Regions from separate parts of the Staphylococcus hyicus genome, predicted to be linked through region 2. Evidence: a T-box and tRNA genes for the amino acid it is inferred to sense, from the RefSeq annotation. Region 2 holds a T-box; the other holds one or more tRNA genes.
The links. A T-box is a leader RNA that pairs with one kind of tRNA and senses whether it is charged. The one in region 2 lies ahead of leuS (leucine--tRNA ligase), so its partner is inferred to be a tRNA-Leu.
Positions count from the first base shown of each region.

Region 1: it has a tRNA-Leu gene. The T-box ahead of leuS (leucine--tRNA ligase) is inferred to sense a tRNA for this amino acid. The anticodon was not compared.

Region 1 covers NZ_CP008747.1:841,588-856,838, forward strand. Annotated here, with positions in the region: gene SHYC_RS03835 (SpoIIE family protein phosphatase) at 1-211, shown strand, start outside; gene SHYC_RS03840 (anti-sigma factor antagonist) at 292-618, shown strand; gene rsbW (anti-sigma B factor RsbW) at 621-1,100, shown strand; gene sigB (RNA polymerase sigma factor SigB) at 1,075-1,845, shown strand; gene SHYC_RS03855 (Tex family protein) at 2,070-4,220, shown strand; gene SHYC_RS03860 (SprT family protein) at 4,213-4,665, shown strand; tRNA gene SHYC_RS03865 (tRNA-Leu) at 4,983-5,065, shown strand; tRNA gene SHYC_RS03870 (tRNA-Gly) at 5,083-5,156, shown strand; rRNA gene SHYC_RS03875 (16S ribosomal RNA) at 5,285-6,836, shown strand; rRNA gene SHYC_RS03880 (23S ribosomal RNA) at 7,217-10,143, shown strand; rRNA gene rrf (5S ribosomal RNA) at 10,295-10,409, shown strand; gene ilvA (threonine ammonia-lyase IlvA) at 10,457-11,725, opposite strand; gene leuD (3-isopropylmalate dehydratase small subunit) at 11,731-12,309, opposite strand; gene leuC (3-isopropylmalate dehydratase large subunit) at 12,309-13,685, opposite strand; gene leuB (3-isopropylmalate dehydrogenase) at 13,688-14,737, opposite strand; gene SHYC_RS03910 (2-isopropylmalate synthase) at 14,739-15,251, opposite strand, start outside.
Region 2 covers NZ_CP008747.1:1,169,549-1,184,799, reverse strand. Annotated here, with positions in the region: gene SHYC_RS05665 (BaiN/RdsA family NAD(P)/FAD-dependent oxidoreductase) at 1-662, shown strand, start outside; gene SHYC_RS05655 (rhodanese-like domain-containing protein) at 1,645-1,956, opposite strand; gene leuS (leucine--tRNA ligase) at 1,979-4,393, opposite strand; T-box leader at 4,439-4,623, opposite strand; gene SHYC_RS05645 (MDR family MFS transporter) at 4,738-5,919, opposite strand; gene SHYC_RS05640 (tRNA modification radical SAM protein MnmL/YtqA) at 6,031-6,990, shown strand; gene SHYC_RS05635 (tRNA 5-(aminomethyl)-2-thiouridylate-methyltransferase MnmM) at 6,987-7,550, shown strand; gene SHYC_RS05630 (transcriptional regulator, SarA/Rot family) at 7,650-8,060, opposite strand; gene SHYC_RS05625 (L-lactate dehydrogenase) at 8,170-9,123, opposite strand; gene SHYC_RS05620 (alpha/beta hydrolase) at 9,252-10,073, opposite strand; gene SHYC_RS05615 (hypothetical protein) at 10,237-10,569, opposite strand; gene SHYC_RS05610 (proline dehydrogenase family protein) at 11,139-12,179, shown strand; gene ribH (6,7-dimethyl-8-ribityllumazine synthase) at 12,459-12,917, opposite strand; gene SHYC_RS05600 (bifunctional 3,4-dihydroxy-2-butanone-4-phosphate synthase/GTP cyclohydrolase II) at 12,929-14,110, opposite strand; gene SHYC_RS05595 (riboflavin synthase) at 14,124-14,753, opposite strand; gene ribD (bifunctional diaminohydroxyphosphoribosylaminopyrimidine deaminase/5-amino-6-(5-phosphoribosylamino)uracil reductase RibD) at 14,758-15,251, opposite strand, start outside.

The DNA of each region.
Region 1 (15,251 bases), 330 kb from region 2:
TTTAATCATTATATTCACAGATGGTGTTACAGAAATTCGTCATGAAGATGGGGATTTTATTAATAAAGATAAACTTCTTGAATTTATTAAAGGCTATAAGGAATTACATCCTCAAGACATAGTTCAACTATTATATGAAAAGTTGTTGCGCCTACATAAAGAAGGCAAACGAGACGATTTAACAATATTAATTATTAAAAGAGTCAATTAATTTCTATAAATTTAGATTAAAGCAACATAGAAGTGGGTAAAATCCCGTAGTAGAGTATATTTGTAGGAGTGTAAACAATAATGAACCTTAATATAGAATCACAAAAACACGAACAACATTATGATATCGCAGTGAGTGGAGAGCTGGATGTAGCAACTGTACCTGAATTAGAAAAAGTTTTAGTACCGATTAGACAAGCGGGCACGCATGACATTCATGTGAATTTAGAAAACCTATCTTATATGGATTCAACAGGTCTAGGTCTCTTTGTAGGCACATTAAAGTCTTTAAATCAAAATAATAAAGAATTATATATTCTAGGTGTCAATGACCGTATTAAAAGATTATTTGAAATTACGGGATTAAATGACTTAATGCATGTGAATGAAGGGACGGAGGTCGAATAACTATGCCACATAATAATGATTTTATTGAAATGAGACTTCCAGCATCAGCGGAATATGTGAGCTTGATTCGATTGACATTGTCAGGTGTTTTTACTCAAGCTGGTGCGTCATATGATGATATTGAGGATGCTAAAATTGCTGTGAGTGAAGCAGTTACTAATGCGGTTAAACATGCATATAAAGATAAAAAGGAAAAAGGCTATATCAATATTGGATTTGAAAAATGTGATACACATATTAAAATTATTGTGTCGGATCAAGGTGAAAGTTTTAATTATCAAGAGACGAAACAACAACTTGGACCCTATAAAGAAAACGAAAACATCGATTTCTTACGTGAAGGCGGTTTAGGATTATTCTTAATTGAGTCGTTAATGGATGAAGTTACAGTAGACAAAGAAACAGGTGTAACGATCAGTATGATTAAGTATATCAAAAAAGAGCAGGTGCGAAACAATGACGAAAGAGTCGAAATCAGCTAATTCTGTTTCACCTGAACAAATCAACGACTGGATTAAGCAACATCAAGAGCACCAAGATGAAGTTGCTCAAGAAAAACTTGTCATGCATTATGAAAAACTCATCGAATCTTTAGCATATAAGTATTCTAAAGGACAATCTCATCATGAAGATCTAGTACAAGTTGGTATGGTGGGACTGATTGGTGCAATCAATCGATTTGATTTATCATTTGATCGTAAATTTGAAGCATTTTTAGTTCCTACAGTGATTGGTGAAATTAAAAGGTATTTACGTGACAAAACGTGGAGTGTACATGTACCACGGCGCATTAAAGAAATTGGTCCTAGAATTAAAAAAATCAACGATGAACTTACAAATGAACTTGAACGCTCACCTTCCATTTCTGAAATTGCTGAACGATTAGAAGTGACAGAAGAAGAGGTTTTAGAAGCTATGGAAATGGGACAAAGTTATAACGCATTAAGTGTCGACCATTCGATTGAAGCGGATAAAGATGGCTCAACTGTAACGTTGTTAGACATTATGGGGAGCCAAGATGATAATTATGACTTAACTGAAAAACGAATGATTTTAGAGCGTATTATTCCTATTCTTTCAGATCGAGAACGGGAAATTATCCAATGTACATTTATAGATGGATTAAGTCAAAAAGAGACAGGGGAACGTATTGGTTTAAGCCAAATGCATGTCTCTAGACTTCAACGGACTGCTATAAAAAAACTGCAAGAGGCAGCAATGAAATAAAATCGTTTAAATTTGAATTGATACATCATATCTCAATTTAAAGTTGAAGTAGTGATGGAATATTTTAAAATAAGAGTGAATTTCAAAATGGCGATTTACAGCGAACAAGAATGAGCTGAGGCAATGAGATGTCTCAGCTTATTCTATTTTTACGAGCATCGTTATAAATCTTTTAACAACAATGTTAAAATAGTACAGTAATTATAAAGAAAGTGGTGAACACCTTGGCAAATACATTGGTTCAAGCGATACATAATGAATATCAATTTTCTATAAAACAAATCGAAGCGGTGTTAAAGCTTTTAGAAGAAAAGAATACCGTTCCATTTATTGCACGTTATCGTAAAGAAATGACGGATGGTTTAGATGAAGTAGAAATTAAAAAAATTGCAGATGAATTTCACTATATGCAAAATCTTCAAAAACGTAAAGATGAAGTCATACACAATATTGAACAACAAGGTTTGTTAACTGAGGGATTGAAACAGGACATTTTAAAACAAACTAAGCTCCAACGTGTTGAAGATTTATATCGTCCTTTTAAACAAAAGAAAAAAACGAGAGCCACAGAAGCGAAACGAAAAGGACTCGCACCCTTAGCGGATTGGATTTATGCGCAAAATGAGACAACGCCTATTGAAAAAAAAGCACAAAATTATGTTAATGAAGAAGTTTTAACAATAGAAGAAGCAATTTTAGGAGCACAAGATATCATTGCAGAACACATCGCAGATCAACCTAAATATCGTCAACGTATTTTAAAAGATACTTGCCATCATGGTATGATCGTTACTACAAAAAAGAAAAATGCAGATGATGTAAATGAAACGTATGCCATGTATTATGATTATTCGGAACCATTAAAGCGTTTAGCGAATCATAGAATTTTAGCAATGAATCGTGGAGAAAAAGAAAAAATATTATCGATTAAAATTGAAGTTGATAAAGCGTTATTGCTACAGTACATCAAACGCGCAGAAATAAAGGCAAATCATGCATTATCACACGTAGTGTTAAATGCAATTGATGATGCAATGAAACGTTTAATTTTTCCTTCGATAGAACGTGAAATTCGTACTGATTTAACGACACGTGCGGAAGAAAGTGCAATTGAAGTTTTTAGTAAAAACCTTAAACAATTATTATTACAACCACCTTTAAAACAAAAACAAATTTTAGGTATTGACCCGGCTTATCGAACGGGATGTAAGCTTGCAGTAATAAGTCCTTTAGGTTCGTTTATTGCTAAATCTGTCATATACCCGCACCCACCCGTATCTAAATTGAAAGAAGCAGAACGCCTGTTTTTAGATATAGTTAATACGTACAATATAGATTTAATTGCAATTGGTAATGGTACAGCGAGTCGAGAAACAGAACAGTTCGTTGCGAATATGATTCAAACACATGATTTAAATGTACAATATATTATTGTTAATGAAGCAGGCGCATCTGTGTATTCAGCATCAGATATTGCGAGACAAGAATTCCCAGATTTTCAAGTAGAAGAACGCAGTGCTGTTTCCATTGCGCGACGCGTTCAAGATCCATTAAGCGAACTCGTTAAAATTGACCCGAAATCGATAGGTGTTGGACAATATCAACACGATGTGAATCAAAAGCAATTAGGAGAAGCGTTGGATTTTGTTGTTGAAACAGCAGTAAACCAAGTCGGTGTTAATGTGAATACAGCTTCAAGTACTTTATTACAACATGTAGCTGGATTATCTAAACCGATAGCAAATAATATCATTCAATATCGCGAAGAAAATGGGACAATCAAACATCATAAAGAAATAAAAAAAGTGAAACGTTTAGGAGCAAAAACATTTGAACAAAGTATAGGTTTCTTAAGGATTGTAGATGGGGATGAACCACTAGATAATACACCTATCCATCCAGAAAGTTATTCAGCTACTTATCAATTATTAGAAGAATTAAAGATTGATGTTACAACGCTTGGAAGCGCTGCGCATCTCGACACATTTAAAACGTTGGACATCCAAACTTATGCACATCAATTAAACATTGGCATACCAACTTTAGAAGATATTGTACAATCACTTATGGCTCCGCATCGTGATCCACGTGACAAATATGAAACACCTCAATTAAAATCAGATGTGCTATCTATTGAAGATTTATCTAGAGGTATGAAATTAAATGGCACAGTAAGAAATGTCGTTGATTTTGGTGCATTTATAGATGTAGGCGTAAAACAAGATGGCTTGGTTCATATTTCAAAGTTGGCAAAACGTTTTGTAAAACACCCCATGGATGTTGTAAGTGTCGGTGATATTGTAGAAGTGTGGGTAGATGGGATTGATCAACATAAAGGAAAAGTCTCATTAACAATGATTGATCCAAATGGATAACCAATATTTGCAAGTGCGTGCAGAATATATTGCTAAAAAATATTTTGGGCGTTCGTTTCGTCATCAAATTTATTTTAATGAACGATTGCGCACAACAGGTGGCCGCTATCTACTAAACACACATCACATTGAAATCAATCCTAAACAATATGAACATTTTGGAGAAAAAGCCATTGATAACATTATTAAACATGAGCTTTGCCATTATTTCTTACATTTAGATGGTAAAGGGTATCAACATAAAGATGCAGATTTTAAATTGTTAAGTCAACAGGTATGTGCGCCAAGGTACTGTACACCAACACTTTCATATCGCCAGCGCGCGAATTATGAATATACATGTATAAAGTGTCATCAAAAGTTTCTTCGGATTCGCAAGGTGAATATTAAAAAAATGAGATGTGGTCAATGTGGCGGTGAATTAAAAATGATTTCTCGCTTATAATAAAGTAAGGTTGTTATCTTATAAATATGATTAAAAGGATAAAGATTCTATTAAAGACGAATTTTTATCCTTTTTCACATTGGAAATAATATTGACTTTAAATGCTATGCTACGTATAATAATACAGGTCGTCACATAAATTGCAATTAATTATAAAAAGAGTATTGACTTAAGGACGAAAATGATTTATGCTTTAATACGTTGCAAAAAAGTTAATCGTGTTTTACGAATGTTAAAAATTTGTTAAAAAAGTGTTGACTTTAGCTAATGAGGATAGTAAAATAAATCTTGTCGAAAAAATCAAAGATTTTTACCGAGCGGTCGTGGCGGAACGGCAGACGCGCTAGGTTGAGGGCCTAGTGGGAGTATTCCCGTGGAGGTTCAAATCCTCTCGGCCGCATCAACCTAAAATTATTTGCGGGTGTAGTTTAATGGCAAAACCTCAGCCTTCCAAGCTGATGTTGTGGGTTCGATTCCCATCACCCGCTCCATTATTAATCATGAACATTGAAAACTGAATGACAATATGTCAACGTTAATTCCAATAATTTTGAGTACGTAACGTACTTTCAAGAGTGATTGGCTTAACCAATCAACGAGCTATATCAAGCTTACTTCTTTTATGGAGAGTTTGATCCTGGCTCAGGATGAACACTGGCGGCGTGCCTAATACATGCAAGTCGAGCGAACAGATGAGGAGCTTGCTCCTTTGACGTTAGCGGCGGACGGGTGAGTAACACGTGGGTAACCTACCTATAAGACTGGAATAACTCCGGGAAACCGGGGCTAATGCCGGATAACATGTTGAACCGCATGGTTCAACAGTGAAAGACGGTCTTGCTGTCACTTATAGATGGACCCGCGCCGTATTAGCTAGTTGGTAAGGTAACGGCTTACCAAGGCGACGATACGTAGCCGACCTGAGAGGGTGATCGGCCACACTGGAACTGAGACACGGTCCAGACTCCTACGGGAGGCAGCAGTAGGGAATCTTCCGCAATGGGCGAAAGCCTGACGGAGCAACGCCGCGTGAGTGATGAAGGTCTTCGGATCGTAAAGCTCTGTTGTTAGGGAAGAACATATGTGTAAGTAACTGTGCACATCTTGACGGTACCTAACCAGAAAGCCACGGCTAACTACGTGCCAGCAGCCGCGGTAATACGTAGGTGGCAAGCGTTATCCGGAATTATTGGGCGTAAAGCGCGCGTAGGCGGTTTTTTAAGTCTGATGTGAAAGCCCACGGCTCAACCGTGGAGGGTCATTGGAAACTGGAAAACTTGAGTGCAGAAGAGGAAAGTGGAATTCCATGTGTAGCGGTGAAATGCGCAGAGATATGGAGGAACACCAGTGGCGAAGGCGGCTTTCTGGTCTGTAACTGACGCTGAGGTGCGAAAGCGTGGGGATCAAACAGGATTAGATACCCTGGTAGTCCACGCCGTAAACGATGAGTGCTAAGTGTTAGGGGGTTTCCGCCCCTTAGTGCTGCAGCTAACGCATTAAGCACTCCGCCTGGGGAGTACGGTCGCAAGACTGAAACTCAAAGGAATTGACGGGGACCCGCACAAGCGGTGGAGCATGTGGTTTAATTCGAAGCAACGCGAAGAACCTTACCAAATCTTGACATCTTTTGATCGCTCTAGAGATAGAGTTTTCCTCTTCGGAGGACAAAATGACAGGTGGTGCATGGTTGTCGTCAGCTCGTGTCGTGAGATGTTGGGTTAAGTCCCGCAACGAGCGCAACCCTTAAGCTTAGTTGCCATCATTAAGTTGGGCACTCTAAGTTGACTGCCGGTGACAAACCGGAGGAAGGTGGGGATGACGTCAAATCATCATGCCCCTTATGATTTGGGCTACACACGTGCTACAATGGACAATACAAAGGGCAGCAAAACCGCGAGGTCAAGCAAATCCCATAAAGTTGTTCTCAGTTCGGATTGTAGTCTGCAACTCGACTACATGAAGCTGGAATCGCTAGTAATCGTAGATCAGCATGCTACGGTGAATACGTTCCCGGGTCTTGTACACACCGCCCGTCACACCACGAGAGTTTGTAACACCCGAAGCCGGTGGAGTAACCATTTTGGAGCTAGCCGTCGAAGGTGGGACAAATGATTGGGGTGAAGTCGTAACAAGGTAGCCGTATCGGAAGGTGCGGCTGGATCACCTCCTTTCTAAGGATAATATACGGAATATCGCCTTAGGCGATACGGAATAACGAAGACATATTGTATTCAGTTTTGAATGCTCATTTTGAGGATTCAACATTGTACATTGAAAACTAGATAAGTAAGTATAGATTTTACCAAGCAAAACCGAGTGACAAGCGAAAAGCTTGAAACAAAAAATTATCGCTAGTCGTCGACAGACGACTCACAATAATTAATAACTGGTGGATGGTAAGTAGTGCATATGTTATAGATACGATAAACGTGAATTGAAAGCGTTTGTCAGTCTATGAATCACAAACAAGAGCGAAGGCGCTTACTTTTGTAAGTAACTGAGCGATTTGTGCCGTGATGAAGCAGAATGCGAACGCTTATCAACACGTTTAGATTAAGTTATTAAGGGCGCACGGTGGATGCCTTGGCACTAGAAGCCGATGAAGGACGTTACTAACGACGATATGCTTTGGGGAGCTGTAAGTAAGCTGTGATCCAGAGATTTCCGAATGGGGGAACCCAGCACGAGTTATGTCGTGTTATCCGCATGTGAATACATAGCATGTGAGAAGGTAGACCCGGAGAACTGAAACATCTTAGTACCCGGAGGAAGAGAAAGAAAAATCGATTCCCTGAGTAGCGGCGAGCGAAACGGGAAGAGCCCAAACCAACAAGCTTGCTTGTTGGGGTTGTAGGACACTCTGTACGGAGTTACAAAGGAATATGTTAGACGAATAACCTGGAAAGGTTAATCATAGAAGGTAATAATCCTGTAGTCGAAAACGTATACCCTCCTGAGTGGATCCTGAGTACGGCGGAGCACGTGAAATTCCGTCGGAATCTGGGAGGACCATCTCCCAAGGCTAAATACTCTCTAGTGACCGATAGTGAACCAGTACCGTGAGGGAAAGGTGAAAAGTACCCCGGAAGGGGAGTGAAAGAGAACTTGAAACCGTGTGCTTACAAGTAGTCAGAGCCCGTTAATGGGTGATGGCGTGCCTTTTGTAGAATGAACCGGCGAGTTACGATCTGATGCAAGGTTAAGCAGAAAATGTGGAGCCGTAGCGAAAGCGAGTCTGAATAGGGCGAATGAGTATTTGGTCGTAGACCCGAAACCAGGTGATCTACCCTTGGTCAGGTTGAAGTTCAGGTAACACTGAATGGAGGACCGAACCGACTTACGTTGAAAAGTGAGCGGATGAACTGAGGGTAGCGGAGAAATTCCAATCGAACTTGGAGATAGCTGGTTCTCTCCGAAATAGCTTTAGGGCTAGCCTCAAGTGATGATTATTGGAGGTAGAGCACTGTTTGGACGAGGGGCCCCTCTCGGGTTACCGAATTCAGACAAACTCCGAATGCCAAATAATTTAACTTGGGAGTCAGAACATGGGTGATAAGGTCCGTGTTCGAAAGGGAAACAGCCCAGACCACCAGCTAAGGTCCCAAAATATATGTTAAGTGGAAAAGGATGTGGCGTTGCCCAGACAACTAGGATGTTGGCTTAGAAGCAGCCATCATTTAAAGAGTGCGTAATAGCTCACTAGTCGAGTGACACTGCGCCGAAAATGTACCGGGGCTAAACATATTACCGAAGCTGTGGATTGTCCTTTAGGACAATGGTAGGAGAGCGTTCTAAGGGCGTTGAAGCATGATCGCAAGGACATGTGGAGCGCTTAGAAGTGAGAATGCCGGTGTGAGTAGCGAAAGACGGGTGAGAATCCCGTCCACCGATTGACTAAGGTTTCCAGAGGAAGGCTCGTCCGCTCTGGGTTAGTCGGGTCCTAAGCTGAGGCCGACAGGCGTAGGCGATGGATAACAGGTTGATATTCCTGTACCACCATGATTCGTTTTAAGCGATGGGGGGACGCAGTAGGATAGGCGAAGCGTGCTGTTGGAGTGCACGTCTAAGCAGTAAGACTGAGTGTTAGGCAAATCCGGCACTCATTAAGGTCAAGCTGTGATGGGGAGAAGAAACATGTTTTCTTCGAGTCGTTGATTTCACACTGCCAAGAAAAGCCTCTAGCTAGAAGATTGGTGCCCGTACCGCAAACCGACACAGGTAGTCAAGATGAGAATTCTAAGGTGAGCGAGCGAACTCTCGTTAAGGAACTCGGCAAAATGACCCCGTAACTTCGGGAGAAGGGGTGCTCTTTGAGGTTCACGCTTCGAAGAGCCGCAGTGAATAGGCCCAAGCGACTGTTTATCAAAAACACAGGTCTCTGCTAAACCGTAAGGTGACGTATAGGGGCTGACGCCTGCCCGGTGCTGGAAGGTTAAGAGGAGTGGTTAGCATTAGCGAAGCTACGAATCGAAGCCCCAGTAAACGGCGGCCGTAACTATAACGGTCCTAAGGTAGCGAAATTCCTTGTCGGGTAAGTTCCGACCCGCACGAAAGGCGTAACGATTTGGGCACTGTCTCAACGAGAGACTCGGTGAAATCATAGTACCGGTGAAGATGCCGGTTACCCGCGACAGGACGGAAAGACCCCGTGGAGCTTTACTGTAGCCTGATATTGAAATTCGGTACAGTTTGTACAGGATAGGTAGGAGCCTTAGAAGCGTGAGCGCTAGCTTACGTGGAGGCATTGGTGGGATACTACCCTAATTGTATTGGATTTCTAACCCGCAACTCTTATCGAGTTGGGAGACAGTGTCAGGCGGGCAGTTTGACTGGGGCGGTCGCCTCCTAAAGAGTAACGGAGGCGCTCAAAGGTTCCCTCAGAATGGTTGGAAATCATTCATAGAGTGTAAAGGCATAAGGGAGCTTGACTGCGAGACCTACAAGTCGAGCAGGGTCGAAAGACGGACTTAGTGATCCGGTGGTTCCGCATGGAAGGGCCATCGCTCAACGGATAAAAGCTACCCCGGGGATAACAGGCTTATCTCCCCCAAGAGTTCACATCGACGGGGAGGTTTGGCACCTCGATGTCGGCTCATCGCATCCTGGGGCTGTAGTCGGTCCCAAGGGTTGGGCTGTTCGCCCATTAAAGCGGTACGCGAGCTGGGTTCAGAACGTCGTGAGACAGTTCGGTCCCTATCCGTCGTGGGCGTAGGAAATTTGAGAGGAGCTGTCCTTAGTACGAGAGGACCGGGATGGACATACCTCTGGTGTACCAGTTGTCGTGCCAACGGCATAGCTGGGTAGCTATGTATGGACGGGATAAGTGCTGAAAGCATCTAAGCATGAAGCCCCCCTCAAGATGAGATTTCCCAACTTCGGTTATAAGATCCCTCAAAGATGATGAGGTTAATAGGTTCGAGGTGGAAGCGTAGCGATACGTGGAGCTGACGAATACTAATCGATCGAAGACTTAATCAATTTAGTTCATAAGGTGATGCTTGTGAAACAATACTTACTATCTAGTTTTGAATGTATAATCATTCATTTTACGAAGTGACATGTTCGAATACGAACGTTTAACACACCGTATTTTACGAAGTGAAAACGTTTGACACGAAGTAAAACATTGTTTGGTGACAATAGCAAAGAGGCCACACCTGTTCCCATGCCGAACACAGAAGTTAAGCTCTTTAGCGCCGATGGTAGTCGGACTTACGTTCCGCGAGAGTAGGACGTTGCCAAGCAAATGAACCCCAAGTACAATATGTGCTTGGGGTTTTTTGTATTCCTATTAAATAAGCAATGAATAGAGCATTTTGTTTTCGTTGATATACATATTCTTCGGATCAAAGCGATGTATGCGGTGTTTCAATGTTTCTAAATCTTCATGATTTTTTAATTGTATGCCAATAATTACTGTTCCTGTATTTTGTGATGCTTTTTTAAGATATTCAAACTTAGTAATGTCATCATTTGGTCCTAAGACGTGATTGACAAATTGTTTTAATGCACCTGGTCGTTGAGGAAAATTTAAAATAAAATAGTGTTTCATTTCTTCGTAAAGTAATGAACGTTCTTCGATTTCTTTCATACGATTGATATCATTATTACCACCACTAATAATACATACGACAGTTTTATCTTTGATTTGTGATTGATAGTGCTCTAATGCACTAACGCTAAGCGCGCCTGCAGGTTCAGCTACGATTGCTTGTTTAGAATACATATCTAAAATTGTTGAACAAACTGCCCCTTCATCAACCTGTATGTAGTCATCAATCATAGTTTTGCAAATATTGAACGTTAAATTGCCTACAGTAGCAACGGATGCGCCATCTACAAATTTGTCGATATTTTCAAGACTAATGATGCGATTTTGTGATACGGACTGAAACATACTGCTTGCGCCAAGTGGTTCTACACCAATGCATTGTGTAAAAGGTGAATGTGATTTGAAATATGTTGAAACACCTGACATTAATCCACCACCGCCAATGGCACCAAATACATAATCAAATTGTATTTGAGCATCATTGGCTTGTGTCAAAATTTCTTTTGCCACTGTTCCTTGACCAGCAATCGTATACATGTTATCAAAAGGGTCGATAAAGGTCATTTGATGATTTTTAGTGTATATTAATGCTTCTTTTAAGCAATCATCAAATGTATCTCCAATCAATTTAATTTCAACATTGGCATCCCCAAAAAATTTGACTTGATTGATTTTTTGATTTGGTGTCGTCACAGGCATAAATATTACTGCATTTAAATTAAGTTGGCGTGCAGTATACGCAACACCTTGCGCATGATTACCTGCGCTTGCACATGTAATACCTTGTGATTTTTGTTCGGATGATAATACGGATATCGCATTATAGGCACCACGCAATTTAAATGAACGCACCCACTGTAGGTCTTCTCGTTTTAAATAGACATGGCATTGATATTTTAAAGATAAATAATGATCATATTCAAGAGGGGTCGTTTTAACGGTCTCTTTTAACCGTAAATATGCATCATCAATTTCATTAATATTTAATGTTGGTGTTGTGACAGTCATTCTGTTCACTCCTTTAATTTACCGCGTTCATAAGCTTCTATTTCTTTTTCAAAAGCGAGTGTCATCCCTATATCGTCTAAACCATTGATAAATTTGTGTTTCCATCTTTCTTCAATGTCAAAAGTGACGATATCATCTTTGACAATAATTCGTTGCCTTGGAAGATCAATTGTGATTTTTTTTGCAGCAACTATTTTTTGCCTTGTATCATCGTCAAGGCGTATAGGTAACAAGGCATTTTTAGTGCAATTCATATAAAATATGTCACTGAAGCTTTTAGCAATGATGACTTGAAAACCATAATCTTTTAGCGCCCAAGCAGCGTGTTCACGACTTGAGCCACACCCAAAATTATCTCCTGTAACGAGAATCGTTGCCTTATTGTATGGAGCTTGATTTAAGATGAATTCCGGATTATCTTGGCCATTCTTTAAATAACGCCATTCATCAAAGAGAAAGGGGCCAAATCCACTTTTTGAGATTCGTTTCAGATGTACTTTTGGTATGATTTGATCCGTATCAATATTATCGTGAAATAAAGGAACGACAGTGCCTGTATAAGTGGTAAAGGGTTTAATCTTCATCATAATGTTTTCGCCACCTTTCTTACGTCAATAAAATGACCATGAATCGCTGCGACAGCTGCCATTGCAGGGGATACGAGGTGTGTTCGAGCCCCTTTACCTTGTCGACCTTCAAAATTACGATTACTCGTTGAGGCACAATGAACGCCATCAGGAACTTGGTCTGGATTCATACCTAGGCACATACTACATCCTGGTTCACGCCATTCAAAACCTGCTTCAATAAAAATACGATCTAATCCCATTGTTTCAGCTTCTTTTTTTACTTGTCTTGATCCTGGAACGACGATGGCTGTGATATTAGGGTGAACCTTTTGATTTTTAATGTATCGACTCGCTTCTATGAGATCAGATAAGCGGGCATTTGTACATGAACCTAAAAAGACATAACCTAGCGGAATATCTGAGGCACGTTGACCAGGCTTTAATCCCATGTAGCGATAAGCGCGCTCATCATTGATGTTTTTTATATCTGGAAACGCCGCTCCGACACTGACACCCATTTCAGGACTCGTTCCCCAAGTCACTTGAGGTTCTAAATGTGATACATCCATTTTAATGACTTTATCAAAAGAGGCATTTTCGTCACTATATAATGTTTGCCAGTGACTTAATTTTTTATCAAAATTTTCAACAAAGCGACGTCCTTTTAAATAGTCAAATGTGGTCGAATCGGGTTGAATCACACCATATTTAGCACCTGCTTCGATTGCCATATTACATAACGTCATTCTGCCTTCCATAGATAAGGACTTTACGGTGTTGCCAGTAAACTCTATAGCATACCCTGTACCAAAATCAACACCGTACTGATTAATTAAATAAAGGATAATGTCCTTCGCATAGACGCCTTTAGGTAACGAACCAGTGATTTCAATTTTTAAATTTTTGGGTTTAATTTGCCATAACGTTTGTGTCGCAAATACATGTTCTACTTCACTTGTGCCTATGCCAAAGGCAATTGCACCAAATGCGCCGTGTGTGGCCGTATGTGAATCTCCACATACAATTGTTTTTCCTGGTTGTGTCAAACCTAGCTCAGGCCCAACCATATGAACGATACCTTGTTCTTGTGAACCCATATCAAATAAAGTCACATCGAAATCTTTACAATTTTGTTGAAGTGCTTGTATTTGGTTTAGTGCGACATCGTCTTGAATATTATAAATATCTATTGTTGGTACGTTGTGGTCTAAAGTAGCATATGTCAAATCAGGACGGCGTAAGGACCTATTTTGAATACGTAATCCTTCAAAAGCTTGCGGTGAAGTGACTTCGTGAATAAGGTGTAAATCAATATATAGTAGTTGTGGCTCACCGGCATCACCTGTAATGACATGATGATGCCAAATTTTATCAAACAGTGTTTGTCCCATAATTACGCCTCCTTAATATACGTTTGAACATATTTAAAAATATCACTCGTTTTATAACGACCGCCTATATCTGGAGTAGTTAACTCATTAACTATAAGATGTTCGATACATGATTCAATGATTTTAGCGGCTTCGGGTAAGTTAAATGTTACTCTTAAACACATCGCAAGTGATAATAACATACCAAATGGATTGGCTTTATTTTGACCAGCAATATCGGGCGCAGATCCATGAATAGGTTCATATAAACTTACTCCATCATGTCCTCTGCTCAAAGAAGGGGAGAGACCTAGTGAACCAGGCAACATGGATGCTTCATCACTCAATACATCTCCAAATAAATTTTCCGTGACAATAATATCGAAATGTTGTGGATTTTGAAGCAGTTTCATGCTACAAGCATCTACAAGAAGATGTTCTAATTGAACCTCAGGATAGAATTGTGCAACTTCATTCATCGTTTGACGCCATAATTTACTACTTGCAAGTACATTTTCTTTATCAACAGAAGTGACGCGTTGTTTTCGTTTTTGTGCGAGTTTAAAAGCAACATGTGCGATATGTTCGATTTCAGATTTTGTATAAACTAGTGTATCCATAGCTGAGTCCGCTCGTAGTACTCTTGGTTCACCAAAGTATATGCCGCCTGTGAGTTCACGTACGATAATAAAATCAGTATTTGTCACGATTACTGCCTTTAATGGGGATAATTTAACCATTGATGGCGTCACTTTTGTGGGGCGTATATTACCAAATAATCTTAATGATTGTCGCAATTTCAATAATCCTTGTTCGGGTCTTTCTTGATGGTTTTGCCATTTAGGACCGCCTATAGCGCCTAACAAAATGGCATCCGCACGTTTACACGCAGCCAGGGTATGTTCGGGTAAAGGCGTATTGTATTGATCGATGGCACATCCACCCATGAGATGTTCTTCAAGTTCATAATTAAAATGAAATTTATGAGCTAACAATTTTAATACGTCTAATGTGCCTGACATGATTTCAGGACCTATACCATCACCAGCTATCGCAACAACTCGCTTAGTCATGTTAAACCACCTCACTTGTGTTGATATGAGACATTGCTTTAGATGATGCTTCAACATAGGCTTTACAAGATGCATATATAATATCATGGTCAAAACCTACGCCATCATATTGCACATTATTTAATCGTATAGAAACGCGCACTTCAGCTTGCGCATCTGCCCCTTCAGTGATGGCTTCAATACGATAATCTAAAAGTTCAGGTTTCATATTAAAAATACGATCAACTGCATTGTAAATAGCGACGATTGACCCTGTACCTATGCATGAATCTTGATATGTTTGCCCATCTTTATCCTTTATGACGACGACAGCGCTTTGTAAACCGTGTGAGACAAATTGAAGTTGTAATGTAGTTAATTGATAGTTTGAATGTAATTCATGAGCTGTACCTTGAATTAACGCATGAATATCTCGATCAGTGACTTGCTTTTTCTTATCTGCAATATTTTTAAATGCTTTAAACAGAACTTTCTGTTCATTCGATGTGATATCGTATCCGAGTTGTTTCAATTT
Region 2 (15,251 bases):
GTGAAGCGTTTATTAAATTAGAAACGCTAAAAGGATTAAGTTTAAAAAATGTAGCGTTATCTGTACTAAAGAAAAATGGTAAAAAACGTGTAACACATCAAATGGATATGATATTCACTCATTTTGGAATCAGTGGCCCGGCTGCTTTAAGATGTAGTCAATTTGTATATTATGAACAAAAACAACAAAAGCAACCTTTAATTGACATGCATCTTGATGTCTTTCCTGACATGAATGAAACTGAATTAAAGGCGTACGTAACGACTTTACTTTCATCAACACCTGATAAAATAGTAAAAAACAGCTTGCATGGTTTAATTGAAGAACGTTATTTAACATTTATGCTTTCAAAAGCTGAAATCGACACAAATACTACATATCATCATTTAACATCACAACAACTTAATCAATTTATCCATCTATTAAAAAACTTTACATTTAAAGTAAATGGCACACTCCCTTTAGACAAAGCCTTCGTTACTGGAGGCGGTGTTTCGATTAAAGAAATTATGCCCGCTACAATGGCATCAAAGTTAGTACCTGGTCTGTTCTTTTGTGGAGAAGTACTGGATATTCATGGTTATACTGGTGGTTATAATATTACAAGTGCACTTGTTACTGGCTATGTAGCTGGCTATTATGCTGGATTCCATACGCTTTAATAAATGGCCTTGGACATAACTCCCCTGTTAATCCAAAAACCAACAAAATTCTTCGCATGATGTGCACCCCAAAAGTTAGACAAAAAATCTAACTTTATGGGGTGTGTTTATGTGGGTAAAAGATACCAATTCGAATTCTAGTTCGCCCCTCTAATTGTATTCAGAACTATCAAATATAATTGCTTTCTTGCTTTTTTATTTCCTCTACGATTAATAGTACCTTGATAATTGATTGTCCTAATTGAAATATACGAATACCAACGTATGCATTTAACTTTTTATTCTTAGAAAACTTTATAATAAATCCTCCGATGAATAAAGCTGTTGTTAGTCTTCCAAAACCAGGAAGAGAAAGAAGCATTTCGAATTCCGAAAGTTGTTGGACTAAATTAATCTTTTCTTGATTGTAATGTTTTCTTTCTTCTCGAAGATGTAAAAGGATATTCACTACGCATCTTACTTTATTAATTAAAAAATGATCTTTAGATACGCTCGGAGAACTTTCATTAGCTAATTAAATACGTTTGTCTCCATAGTTTTCAATTTTAATAGCGCGCATACCCTTTAAGGAAACTTTTGAGGCTGAGACACAGCGAGCTCGTTAATCAAAAAAACCAAAATTTCTCGGACGTGAACTTTGTGGGTTGTATATATAGTTTTCATGAGGGGAAGAATGGTGAAAACATCACTTTGATTGCGTCCTTACCCGAGACATCTGAGGCATTAAGCCGAAACTAAAAATCCATTTTGAGCGACGAAATCCAAGATATTTCTGCGCTCTAAATTAGTTGAGGTAAGGCGCCTAGAAAAGCGAGCATACTCCTTTAATTCTTTATATCATTATTAAAGTTAATCAGTTTGATAATACAGTTTTATTAACCAAGGGACTAGACAACCTATTTCTTTCAAACACTATAAAAAATAGCGGTGAAGAATTCTATCTTCATAAAATTCTTCACCGCTAATCTTAGTATGTTTATTTTTAAATACGTTTAAATTCTAAGCCTTCACTACCCCATGCATTCATACCACCTTCGATATTTACAGCATCGATACGATGGTCAATTAAATAATCTGCAACCTTTGCGCTACGTACACCACCTGCACAAACGATATAATACGTTTCGTCCGTATTAAATTCATTCAAATGATTAGGAATAGTGTTCATTGGGATATGCTTTGCGTTTGGAATCATTCCCATAGCTACTTCTTCATCCTCACGAACATCAATCACATTTACAACATCATGGCTTAATAATAAAGATTTTAATTCGTCAGTGGTGATTTCTTTCATTTCTGAACATCCTTTCATCAATCTATTTTGCTACAATATTAACAAGTTTTTGAGGTACGGCAATGACCTTCTTGATTTCTTTACCCTCAATAGCCCCTTTAATATTCTCATTTTCAAATGCAAGGCGTTCCATTTCTTCTTTAGAAGCATCTTTAGAAATTTCTAATTTTGCACGTACTTTGCCGTTGACTTGAACTACAATTTCAACCACTTCACCCTCGAGTAATTGCTCATCATAGCTCGGCCATGGTTGATAAGTAATTGTACTTTCGTGTCCTAAAATCGACCATAATTCCTCACCCACGTGCGGAGCAATTGGTGCTAACATTTTTACAAAACCTTCTACATAAGATTTGTTGATTTTTTCAGCTTTATAACACTCATTTATGAAGACCATTAATTGACTAATTGCAGTATTAAAGTTTAACGTTTCAAAGTCTTCAGTAACTTTTTTCACCGTCTGATGATATATTTTTTGTAATTGCGGTGTATCTTCGTCAACAACTTTCGTACTTAATTCATGCTGATCTGAAACAAGCAAACGCCAAACTCGGTCTAGGAATCGTCGAGAACCATCGAGACCATTTTCACTCCAGGCAATAGAAGCATCTAAAGGTCCCATAAACATTTCATATAATCGTAGCGTATCCGCACCATGCGATGCTACGATATCATCAGGATTTACGACATTACCTTTCGATTTACTCATTTTTTCATTACCTTCACCAAGAATCATACCTTGGTTAAATAATTTTTGGAAAGGCTCTTTTGTCGGTACGACACCAATATCGAAAAGTACTTTATGCCAAAAACGCGCATATAGTAAGTGTAATACCGCATGTTCTACACCACCGATATAGAGATCAACCGGTAACCAATGTTTTAATTTTTCAGGATCTGCTAACATTTGGTCATTTTTAGGATCGATATAGCGTAAATAGTACCAACAGCTTCCCGCCCATTGTGGCATAGTATTTGTTTCACGTCGCCCTTTCATTCCTGTTTCCGGATCGACCACATTCACAAACGCATCGATATTTGCTAATGGCGATTCACCTGTTCCCGAAGGTTTAATTTCATCTGTTTTAGGAAGAAGCAAAGGCAATTCATTTTCAGGTACTGTCGTAATTGACCCGTCTTCCCAATGAATGATTGGAATCGGTTCGCCCCAATAACGTTGACGGCTAAATAACCAGTCTCTTAGTTTATAGTTTACCTTCTTCTCGCCTAATCCTTTTTCTTCTAAAATTTCAATCGCTTTAGCAATTGCATATTTATTGTTTAAACCATTTAATTCATTCGAATTCACATGAATACCGTCTCCACTGAAGACACCATTTGTCAATTCACCTTCAATAACATAGTGAACTGGCAAATTAAACGTTTGAGCAAATTCATAGTCACGTTCATCATGACCCGGAACCGCCATGACTGCACCCGTACCATACGTAGATAACACATAATCTGCAATCCAGATCGGTACACGTTCACCGGATAATGGATGTTGTGCATAAGCCCCTGTAAATACTCCTGACTTTTCTTTCGCTAAATCAGTACGTTCAAGATCAGATTTTTTTGCCGCTTCTGACTGATACTGTATTATTTTATCTTTTTGAGCTGGCGTTGTAATTTGATTCACTAATGTGTGCTCAGGACTTAACACTAAAAATGTTGCACCATAAATGGTATCTGGTCGTGTTGTAAATACTTCAATCGATGCGTCACTGTTTTCAATACCGAATGAAACTTTTGCACCTTCAGAACGACCAATCCAGTTACGCTGCATATCTTTAATAGATTCCGGCCAATCAAGTGTTTCTAGATCTTCTAACAATCTGTCTGCATACGCAGTGATTTTTAAAACCCATTGTTTCATCGGACGACGTACAACAGGATGACCACCACGTTCAGATACACCATCTACAACTTCTTCATTAGATAATACAGTCCCTAACGCTTCACACCAGTTGACCGGAATTTCATCAATGTATGCAAGCCCTTTTTTATATAATTGAATAAAAATCCATTGTGTCCATTTATAATAATCAGGGTCTGTTGTACTCACTTCTCGATCCCAATCATAACTAAAACCAAGCTCTTGAATTTGACGCTTAAACGTTTGAATATTTCTTTTTGTAAATTCCGCCGGACTATTACCTGTATCTAATGCATATTGTTCAGCTGGTAGTCCAAATGCATCCCATCCCATTGGATGCAACACATTATAACCCTGCATACGCTTATATCTAGAGATAATATCTGTTGCCGTATATCCTTCTGGATGCCCCACATGTAACCCAGCACCTGAAGGATAAGGAAACATATCTAAAGCGTAAAATTTCTTTTGGCCTAAGTTATCTTTCGTTTTAAAAGTTTTATTTTCTAGCCAATAGGTTTGCCACTTTTTTTCAATCTCTTGATGATTATAATTCACAATCATTCCTCCTAATTAAAAAAACATCTCAACCCAATTATGTCTACAAATAGGGACGATTTTCACCGCGGTACCACCCTAGTTCACTTGTGTGCGCTTCATTACATAATGGATTGAGATGTCATTAAATTCATTTAGTATCGGCAAGTTCATTCATCCTATAACGTTAGTTTCCAGCACCACTAACTCTCTTTAGATATAACAATGAATTACTACTCCTTGATTTATTTTAAAACTATAAAATAAACCCTTGTCTCTGTATTGAAACATCACTTGAGACATGCTTCTCATACGATTCATTACTATCATATGAAATTTATAACGATTATGCAAGCTAATATCTTTACTTATCGATATAACATTTTCTTATCTATACGTCTATCAAAAATAGAGATAAATCCGATGGACACCATTAACAATCCAATCATTGAAAGAAACATCACTTGCATATTAAATACATCTACAAGGATACCACCAATTAATGGTCCGAACGCTTTGCCTACTGTAGATGCAGAGTTAACGATACCTTGATAGACCCCTTCTCTTCCTTTAGGAGATAAAGTATTCGCTATGGTTGGCACGGCAGGCCAAACAAACATTTCAGCAAAAGTTAATATCACCATACCAACGATAAACATTGTAAAGCTTTCCGCAAAACTTGTAATAAAAAAGGAAATGATGAAAATCAACACCCCAACATAGAGTTGCTTTTTCAGTTGACCTTTTAATACATAAATAATCGGTGAAATAAGGGGTTGTCCTAGCAGTATCAGCATACCATTGATAGTCCAAAGCAAGCTGTATTGACTCATTGAAATCCCAATTTCTTGCGTAAAGGATGCGATTGTTGTTTGCCATTGTACATATGCAATCCAACAAATTGCAAACATCACACAAATTAATAGTAATGCTTTAAAATGTTTTTTATTTTGTACATGTGTCATACCCTCTAACGTTTCCGCAGTTTTAACAGTAGCACGATATTCTATTTTAAAATTCAATAGTGCTACAAAAAAGAAAACTACATACATGAGTAAATTTGCTAAGAAAATATAGTTAAAACTAAGTTCAGCAACAAATCCACTTAACGCTGCTCCCACTGCGACACCAATATTTTGCGCGAGATATATAGCGTTAAACGTTTGGCGACCACCTCTAGGCCAAACCGCTCCCGCCATTGCATAAATCGCTGGTATAATCATTCCCCCACCAAATCCTAAAATGATAAGCCATAAGGGATACCATGGCCAACCATGAAAAAAATTCAACCCGGCCGTAGCAAACAAACTGATCCACGTACCTGACATAATGGTTTGATATCCACCTAAACGATCAAATAGTGCGCCTCCTAATAAATTACCCACGACCATACCAAAAGCATTTACCATCAATACAATTCCCGCTGTACTTAATGATTTCCCTAAAACTTCACTCATATAAATTGTATTTAATGGCCATAAAAAACTGGCACCCGTGATATTAATTGCCATTCCAATCACAAGCCACCAAATTTCTTTCGGCATTTTCATATGTTTGACACCTCTTCATTTCTTTGTCTTTATTTTTTCACTATAACACGACTACCACAAAATATGTTAAAATCTTGAAATACATTTAATTTAGAAAGGAAGTTTCTTCATATGGGTAAATACTTTCCCTATGCATTTGAAAACAAAAGGTATCACACGCTAAATTACCATCTGAAACAGCATTTTGGACAAAAGATTTTCAAGGTCGCTTTAGATGGAGGTTTTGATTGCCCAAACCGAGATGGTACTGTTGCTCACGGCGGGTGCACGTTTTGTTCAGCCGCTGGCAGTGGTGACTTTGCAGGAAATCGAGCCGATGCCATTCATGTTCAATTTAAAGAAATTAAAGAACATATGCATGAAAAGTGGCATGAAGGTCAATATATCGCTTACTTCCAAGCTTTTACAAACACACACGCACCTGTACATATACTACGCGAAAAGTTTGAAGCAGCCTTAAATGAAGAAGGTGTTGTTGGGCTTTCTATAGGCACGCGTCCAGACTGTTTACCTGATGATGTGGTGGCATATTTGGCTGAACTGAATCAACGTACCTATTTATGGGTTGAACTCGGGCTTCAAACCGTTCATCAAGAAACATCAGACCTTATCAACCGTGCTCATGATATGGCGTGTTATTATGAAGGCGTACAAAAATTAAGAAAACACAATATTAATGTTTGTACTCACATAATCAATGGTTTGCCAGGTGAAAATTATGACATGATGATGGAAACTGCGCGCGTCGTATCTCAAATGGATGTACAAGGCATTAAAATCCATTTACTTCATTTGTTAAAAGGCACACCTATGGTCAAACAATACGAAAAAGGATTATTGCAATTTATGACTAAAGAAGAATACATTCATTTAGTGTGTGATCAACTTGAATTATTACCTCCATCTATGATCGTGCATCGAATTACGGGTGACGGGCCAATTGATTTACTCGTAGGTCCTATGTGGAGTGTCAATAAATGGGAAGTATTAAATGAGATAGATGCAGAATTAGAGCGAAGACAGTCCGTACAAGGTGCTCATTATCATCCTAATCAGAAGGTGTTACAATGATAGTCCAACGTATTTTGCCATTTGCAAAATCATTAATCAAATCCCATGTTAGAGATGACAGTATTGTTATTGACGGTACATGTGGAAATGGTCATGATACCGAATTTTTAGCACAAACAGTCCCTAATGGTCATGTCTATGCATGTGACATTCAATTACAAGCAATTGAACAAACGCGTCAAAAAGTTCAATCTTATTCTAATGTCACAGTAATTCACACTGGTCATGAAAACATTACACAATACATCGATACAACGCATCGCTCAACAATTGATGCCGCATTGTTTAATTTAGGCTATTTGCCTAAAGGAGACAAGACCATCGTTACCAACGCGCCGAATACAATTAAAGCATTTGAAAGTATATTCGAATGCCTACGCCCAGAAGGTATCATAGTTTTAGCGATATACCCGGGTCACCCAGAAGGTTATGAAGAAAGCCAACTATTAAATGCATATTTTGAACAATTAAATCAACAACAAGCCCACGTTATTAAATATGAGTTTATAAATCAACAAAATCATCCCCCTTATATTATTGGTATAGAAAAACGGAAGTGAGTTAATGCCCTCACTTCCGTTTTATTCTATACATGTATTCAAACTTAATTGAATCATTTTACCATTAATATCAACGTTAATTAGGAACCATCCATAGATTTATATTTCGCAGCCATTTATGATGGAATTAAGTTGATTTTTTAAGTTATCTTGCCTATTTTCAATGGCAGTACATGTAAAATCAATAAGTTCTTGTTTATCTTGTGATTTGTTCTCATTAAAGTGGATAATCACAGTGCGTTCATCGTCTGAAGGTCGTTCTTTTACAATCCATTTTTTTTCGACTAAATTGTTAAACGTTCGTGTTCGTTTATAAGCTTTTACTTTGACATAATTGTCCATATCTTTTAAAGTCATAGAACCTTTATCCCACAACGTAAGTAGAATAAGAAACTCTTCTTTAGATAAATTAAATTGTTTGTCAATCTCATCAAAAATCTCTTCGACTTGCTTTTGCAAATTATCCAAAAGAACGATATCACTTACATCATATTTTGATTTTTTTCCCATGATTAAGCCTCCAATATAGATTATCCTAATTGATACAATAGTCATTATGATATGTGTACCCTAAACATTGAAAGCTTAATCATATCGTTAATTAATTATCGACTTTTAATTATTCAAATAAATATTCAATAGAATCTTGCATATCTTTTAATACTTTGCAAGATTTCGCAAATTTTTCTTTTTCTTCATCATTTAATGGTGTTTCAATAATTTTAACTGCACCTTCTCTATTGATTAAAGTAGGTACGCCTGTATACACACCTTCATGACCATATTCGCCTTCTAAATAACTTGAAACTGTTAATACAACATTTTGATTACGTAATATTGCTTTAGAAATGTGCATTAATCCCATTGCAACGCCATAATATGTCGCACCTTTAGCTTTAATGATATCATACGCTGCGTCTCGCGTTTGTACATAGATATCTTCAATTAAATGACTTTTAGCAGGGTCTTTTTTCAATTCGTCATAAAGAGATACACCTGCAATTGTTGCGCTAGACCATACTGGTACTTCAGAGTCGCCATGCTCACCAATAATGTTGGCATGTACACTTGAAGGTGCAACATTAAATGCTTCACTTAATAGATGTTTGAAACGCGCTGTATCTAAAATTGTACCCGAACCAATCACTTTATGTTTTGGTAAACCAGAATATTTTAATGTTACATAAGTTAAAATATCAACAGGGTTTGCTGCAATTAAGAAAATTCCATCAAAACCACTGTCCATAATAGAAGTAATAATACCTTTATATATTTTTGCATTTTTTTCTACTAAATCTAAGCGAGTTTCTCCAACTTTTTGCGGCGCGCCAGCACAAATCACGATTAAATCTGCATCGCCACAATCTTCATATTTACCTGCTTTTACTTTTACTGGAGACATCGCATACGGTGCACCATGGTTTAAATCTAATACGTCACCACGAACTTTATCTTCATTAATATCAATGATGAGCAATTCATCTGCTACACCTTGACTTACCATAGTAAATGCGTAACTCGCACCTACTGCACCATTTCCTACTAAAACTACTTTGTTACCTTTTTTTGACATACTGACACGCTCCTATCTACGTAGTCCTTTAATCAATTATGTTATATGTGATATTTTTCACATTATTAATTTACCATGAATTCTATTTGCATGCAATATTTTACATGTGATTGTCATAACCATGTCACTTATAACGTGACCTGATCTTCCACTACAAATCCCGCTGCAAAGACACGATTATTTAAAAAACTTAAAACATAACGCATTACCGCTTCACGTTCTATTTCATTGTGTATTTCATGCACCATCCCTGGCCACGCTTTATAATACATTTCATCGCACATACACTGTTGTATGACATGCTGCGTAACTGTTGTATCAGATACTGTATCTTTCGTCCCGTACATAACACATAACGGCAACTTAGGAAGGGTATCCAAGTGTTCTATTGTTTTCTTCATAGCTTGCGTCACTTGCTTATACCAATGATAACTCACTTTTTTTAACATTAATGCATCTTTTAATGTTTCCTCTTGTACTACTGGGTTCATCGTTAAATCTTCTATTTGGAAACCCAGTTCAAATTTTGCACTTTTCGAAACATCTCCGAGATGTGAAGTTACCAAATGTTTTCGAGTTTGATTGGTTTGATGAAACGCAAATAGCGGTGATATCAAAACAAGACCCTCTAGAGCTAAATCAAATTTTTCAAGAACATTGACAGCAATAAGCCCACCTAGACCAACCCCAAATACAAATGTAGGTAGGTGATATTCTTCTGCAATTTGAATCCATTCTAGCACACGTTCTTGATAGACATCAAAATGATCGATTTGTCCTTTTTTCGTTCTCGAACTTTGCCCTTGTCCAGGTAAGTCTCCCATAATGACATGATATCCATTTCGACGCAAATGTGTAATGACATAAGCATACCGCCCCGTGTGTTCTAACATATTATGTATTATCACTACGACACCTTTAGCTTCATTTTCTGTTTCCCATTTCCACATACTATTGTTCCTTCCTATTTCAGAAATCTTTAATTTAATCTTATCAATTCTTTACAAAATGTGCCATCAAATATAAAACGTACGTCTATGTCAATTTATGACAATAAACGTACGCCAAAATCATTCATCAATATAGCGCCTATAACAGCTCTTTGTAACGACATTATGCGAGTTTAAATTTGCGTCTAAAAAATGGAATGCGTGAAATTAACACTACAAGTAGGACTTCATAAAATGTAGGGAAAAATTTAGCAACTATCATTAAGAAAAATTGCCCGATTAAAGTCCCTTCACCTTGCATGGCATTAAAATTACCGACAATCCCTGCATCAATTAAATTTAATCCAATAATTAATGTAATAGCTATCCATAATTTTTTACTGAAAAACACGATAGCCAAGCCGATTAACGTTAATAAAATAAGCTCAAAAACAAAATATTGGAAAAAGGTATCCAAATCGGTGCCTAATGTGTAAAAAATCAAATCTCTAAACATTTAAAAACTCCCTTACATATGCTTAATACTATTTTAACATGGTATCGCCATTTTAAATTTAAAGTTATCGTTAAGATTTACATCTTATCGTTTACATCATTTTAACAATTCGGAAAGTTCATTGAACCTTTAACGTAGGTTTACAATCTCTTTGCAGCACATTTAAACCAGTATGCTAAGGTACAAGTAAGTCAAACTGTAAAGGAGTTAAAACATGAAATTTTTCCTAAAGTGTGCACTTAGTTTTTTCATTATTTTTAATCTCCCTATTTTTTCAGCTGCCCTACAAGAGCCTATTGATGCAAGTATACAGTTTACACGATAATTTGTTACTTTATTCGTATGTCCATATGAATATGATCCTCTGCGCCTCCCTTATTTTTATAGCCATCAATATTCATGAATAAATGTTTTGATGGCTATTTTAAGAAACGCTAGGGTAATTTCACACCCCCTACTCCCTCTCTTTTTCATTAAATTCTAAAAACTTTTTTGAAACCGTTTTCTTACACTATATAATCGTGATACACTATCACTATGAGCATTACAGAGACATGGGAGGAATCAATATGGGTTTAGTTAAGAATTTTTTTATGGCGTTATCTAACAATGCTTTTTTAAATGCGACGGCAAAAAAAGTGGGACCTTCACTTGGGGCAAAAAAAGTTGTAGCAGGAAATCAATTGCCTGATATTGTTAGCACGATAAAACGTCTGAATGATAAAAACATCGCTGGCACTGTAGACATCCTTGGAGAATTTGTTCACAACCGTCAAGAAGCGATTGACGCTAAAAATGAAATTTTAAAAGTAATGAAAGTATTACATGAAAATAAGCTCGACGCACATATGTCTATAAAATTAAGTCAACTTGGTATTGAATTTGATCGTGCTTTAGCATATGACAATGTCTACGAAATCGTAAAAACAGCTAAATCTTATAACAATATGCACATTAATTTCGATACAGAGAAATATGACAGTTTATTTGATGTAACACAAACATTAGATCGTTTAAAAAGTGAATTTACGAACGTTGGGACTGTAATTCAAGCATATCTATTTAAAGCTGACGTTCTCTTAGATAAATATCCTGATTTGCGATTGCGTTTAGTCAAAGGGGCATACAAAGAATCGCCACATATTGCTTATCAAACTAAAGAAGAAATCGATAACAATTACATAAGATTAATCGAAAAACGTTTACTAAACGCTAAAAACTTCACCTCAATCGCGACACATGACCATCATATCATTAATCATGTTAAAGCATTTGTAAAAGAAAATAACATTGATAAATCTAAATTTGAATTTCAAATGTTATATGGTTTTAGAACTGAATTAGCTGAACAAATTGCGAAAGAGGGATATCACTTTACGATATATGTTCCATATGGTGATGACTGGTTTGGTTATTTTATGAGAAGATTGGCTGAACGTCCTCAAAACTTAACACTTGCTTTTAAAGAGTTTGTTAAGCCAAAAACACTTGCAGTTGTTGGTGGCTTAGCACTTTTAGGTACATTGTTTAGTTATTCTCGTAAGAAATCCAAATGTCACAAGCAGAATAATTCGGCAGAAGAAAAGCAACGTTGTATTAAAACGTTATAACGAACAATTTTGTATATAACTGGCAACATAGAGAAAAATTAGGAGTGGGACATCCCAATCCCGTTCATTAAAAACATCCAACAACATTCATGAGTATATGAACAGTGTCGGATGTTTTTTATTTTTATTCAAAGATGTGGTCTTTACGAGAAGGATTTTGATGGAGTTAACATGTCATTTCATTTTGATTGATACCCCAAATCCTTTTATTAAGCAAATTCAAACGCTTCATAAAGACATCTACATATGTCATGTACGCATATTTCATACATGTTATATTTACAGGGTTTTAAGAAGATTTGCCATTTCAATTGCACCTACTGCAACTTCAGCACCCTTATTCCCTGCTTTCGTACCAGCGCGCTCAATCGCTTGCTCAATATTTTCGGTCGTAACGACACCAAAAATTACCGGCACACCTGAATCATCACTCGCTTTGGCAATGCCTTTAGCTGCTTCATTGCAAACATAATCATAATGTGTCGTTGCCCCTCTAATAACACAACCTAAAGTAATAACGGCATCATATTTGCCTGATTGTGCCATTTTCTTAGCAACGATTGGCAATTCGAATGCACCTGGTACATATGCGATATCAATGTCATCTTCCTTTACCTGATGACGTTTGAGCGCATCATTCGCCCCATCAACGAGTCGACTTGTAATAAAATCATTAAATCGACTCACGACAATCCCAATTTTTAAACCTTCTCCAATAAGTTGACCTTCAAATTTCATCATTTTACCTCCTAAATTAAATGTCCCATTTGTGTTTTTTTAACTTCTAAATAGTCATGATTATTTTCATTTTCGCATGTAATTAAAGGAATACGTTCCTTAATATCAATTTGATATTTTTTTAATCCCTCAAATTTCTCGGGATTATTGCTTAATAAATTCACAGATGATACGCCCAAATGTTTTAACATTTGGGCCGCAATATCATAATCTCTTAAATCAGGTTCAAAACCTAATGCTTCATTTGCAGAAACAGTATTATAACCTTGCTCAATTAATTCATAGGCTTTTAGTTTATTCATTAAACCGATTCCGCGTCCTTCTTGAGGGAGATAAAGAATGATTCCATCATGTTCTTGTATATATTGCATTGCTTTTTCCAGTTGTTCGCCGCAATCACAGCGTTCACTATGAAAGATGTCACCTGTGGCGCAAGCAGAATGAATGCGCACATTCATTTCAGGCTTAATGTCGCCTTTAACAATTGCCAAATGTTCTTGACCATCAAATTCAGACGTAAAACCCAACATGTCGAATGTGCCATAACGTGTTGGCAGTTTTACTTTTGCTTCTTGTTTAATTAATTTACGATTTACTTTTATATAGGACACTAAAGACTCAATTGTAATCATCTTTAATTGATGTTCATCCTTAAAAACTTGTAATTGATGACCACGTGCCATTGTCCCATCTTCATTCATAATTTCACATATAACGCCAGCTGGTTTGGCATTGGTTAATAATGCTAAATCAACCGCTGCTTCTGTGTGACCACGTCTTACAAGCACACCATTATCTTCTGCAATCAATGGGAAAATGTGTCCAGGTTGATGAAACGTGTGTTCATTCATTCCTTCTTGTACCAGGGCTCGTACAGTTTGTGTACGTTCAAACGCACTAATGCCCGTTGTAGATGATACATGGTCAATACTCGCTGTAAATGCTGTTCCGTTTGGATCTTTATTTTCATATACCATAGGGACTAATCCAGCTTGAGTAGCGATTTCTTTTGAGATTGGCGCGCATATTAACCCCCGACCATATTTGGCCATAAAGTTAATGGTATCATCGTGCATCCATTCTGTAACAGCTACGAGATCCCCTTCATTTTCTCGATTTTCATCATCTAAAACGATAATAGGTTTACCGTTTTTAAGTTCTTCTAAAGCTAGTTCAATTGAATCAAATTCCATCCTAATTCCTCCATTAAAATCCCGCTTTTAACAAATCATCGATTGCGAGTTCTTGTTTTGTTGTATTGAGTGCTTGAACGTATTTGAATAACATATCTGTTTCAAGATGCACAAAATCTCCATGTTTTTTTTGAGACAAAGACGTTGCTTGACGCGTTTCAGGAATTAAATGAATGTTAAAACTGGTTAGATGTTTCTCGAATACTGTTAAACTAATACCATCAACCGCAATAGAACCTTGCGGAATCATTTGTGCCAGTAGAGTGCTTGGCGCCTCAATTGTATAAATCCATTCATTCGCTGACTTTTGAATGTGAACTATTTTACTTTTACCGTCTACATGTCCTTGAACAAAATGACCACCAAGACGTCCTGTAGCAAGTAATGCACGTTCAAGATTAACGCAATCACCAACTTTTAATTGGCCCAAATACGTTTTATTTTCAGTGCCTAAAATGACGTCTACATTGAAACTGTGGTCATTGAATGCGGTCACAGTTAAACATGTACCATTCACACTTATAGAGTCACCGATGGACATGTCCTCAATAATTTTTGAACATGAGATAGTTAATTGAGTCGTGGGATTTTGTTTGCGGATAGAAAGAATTGTTCCGACTTCTTCAATGATACCAGTGAACATGTTGTCACTTCCTTTTCATGTGGATTTTCACATTTGTATCTATTAATGATGTCTCAACAATTTCAAATTGGTGGGTGTCACTAAGCTTACATACAGTTTCGGTTTGATAGAACTGATTTACGCCTCGTCCACCTATTAATTTCGGGGCTAAATATAAAATGAAATGCGTTACCATTTTAGATGATAAAAATTGAGAGGTTACATTTGGACCTGCTTCGACAAGAACACGTCCAAACCCTTTTAAATATAAATCCCTTAAAATATTGTCTACATCACAACATTCTAAATTTATCACTTTTATGTTAGAAAGTGAGGATTTTAAAGTTTTATTTTCGGTATAAATTAAAACCGGACTATCATTATCATGAAACATGTTAGAACACCAATCAATGTCACCTTTACGTGCCAAAATGACTCTAACCGGTTGCCTTCCTTGTTCAGAGCGCACAGTCAAGCTCGGATTATCGCACTTTAAAGTGCCAGAACCTGTGATAATTG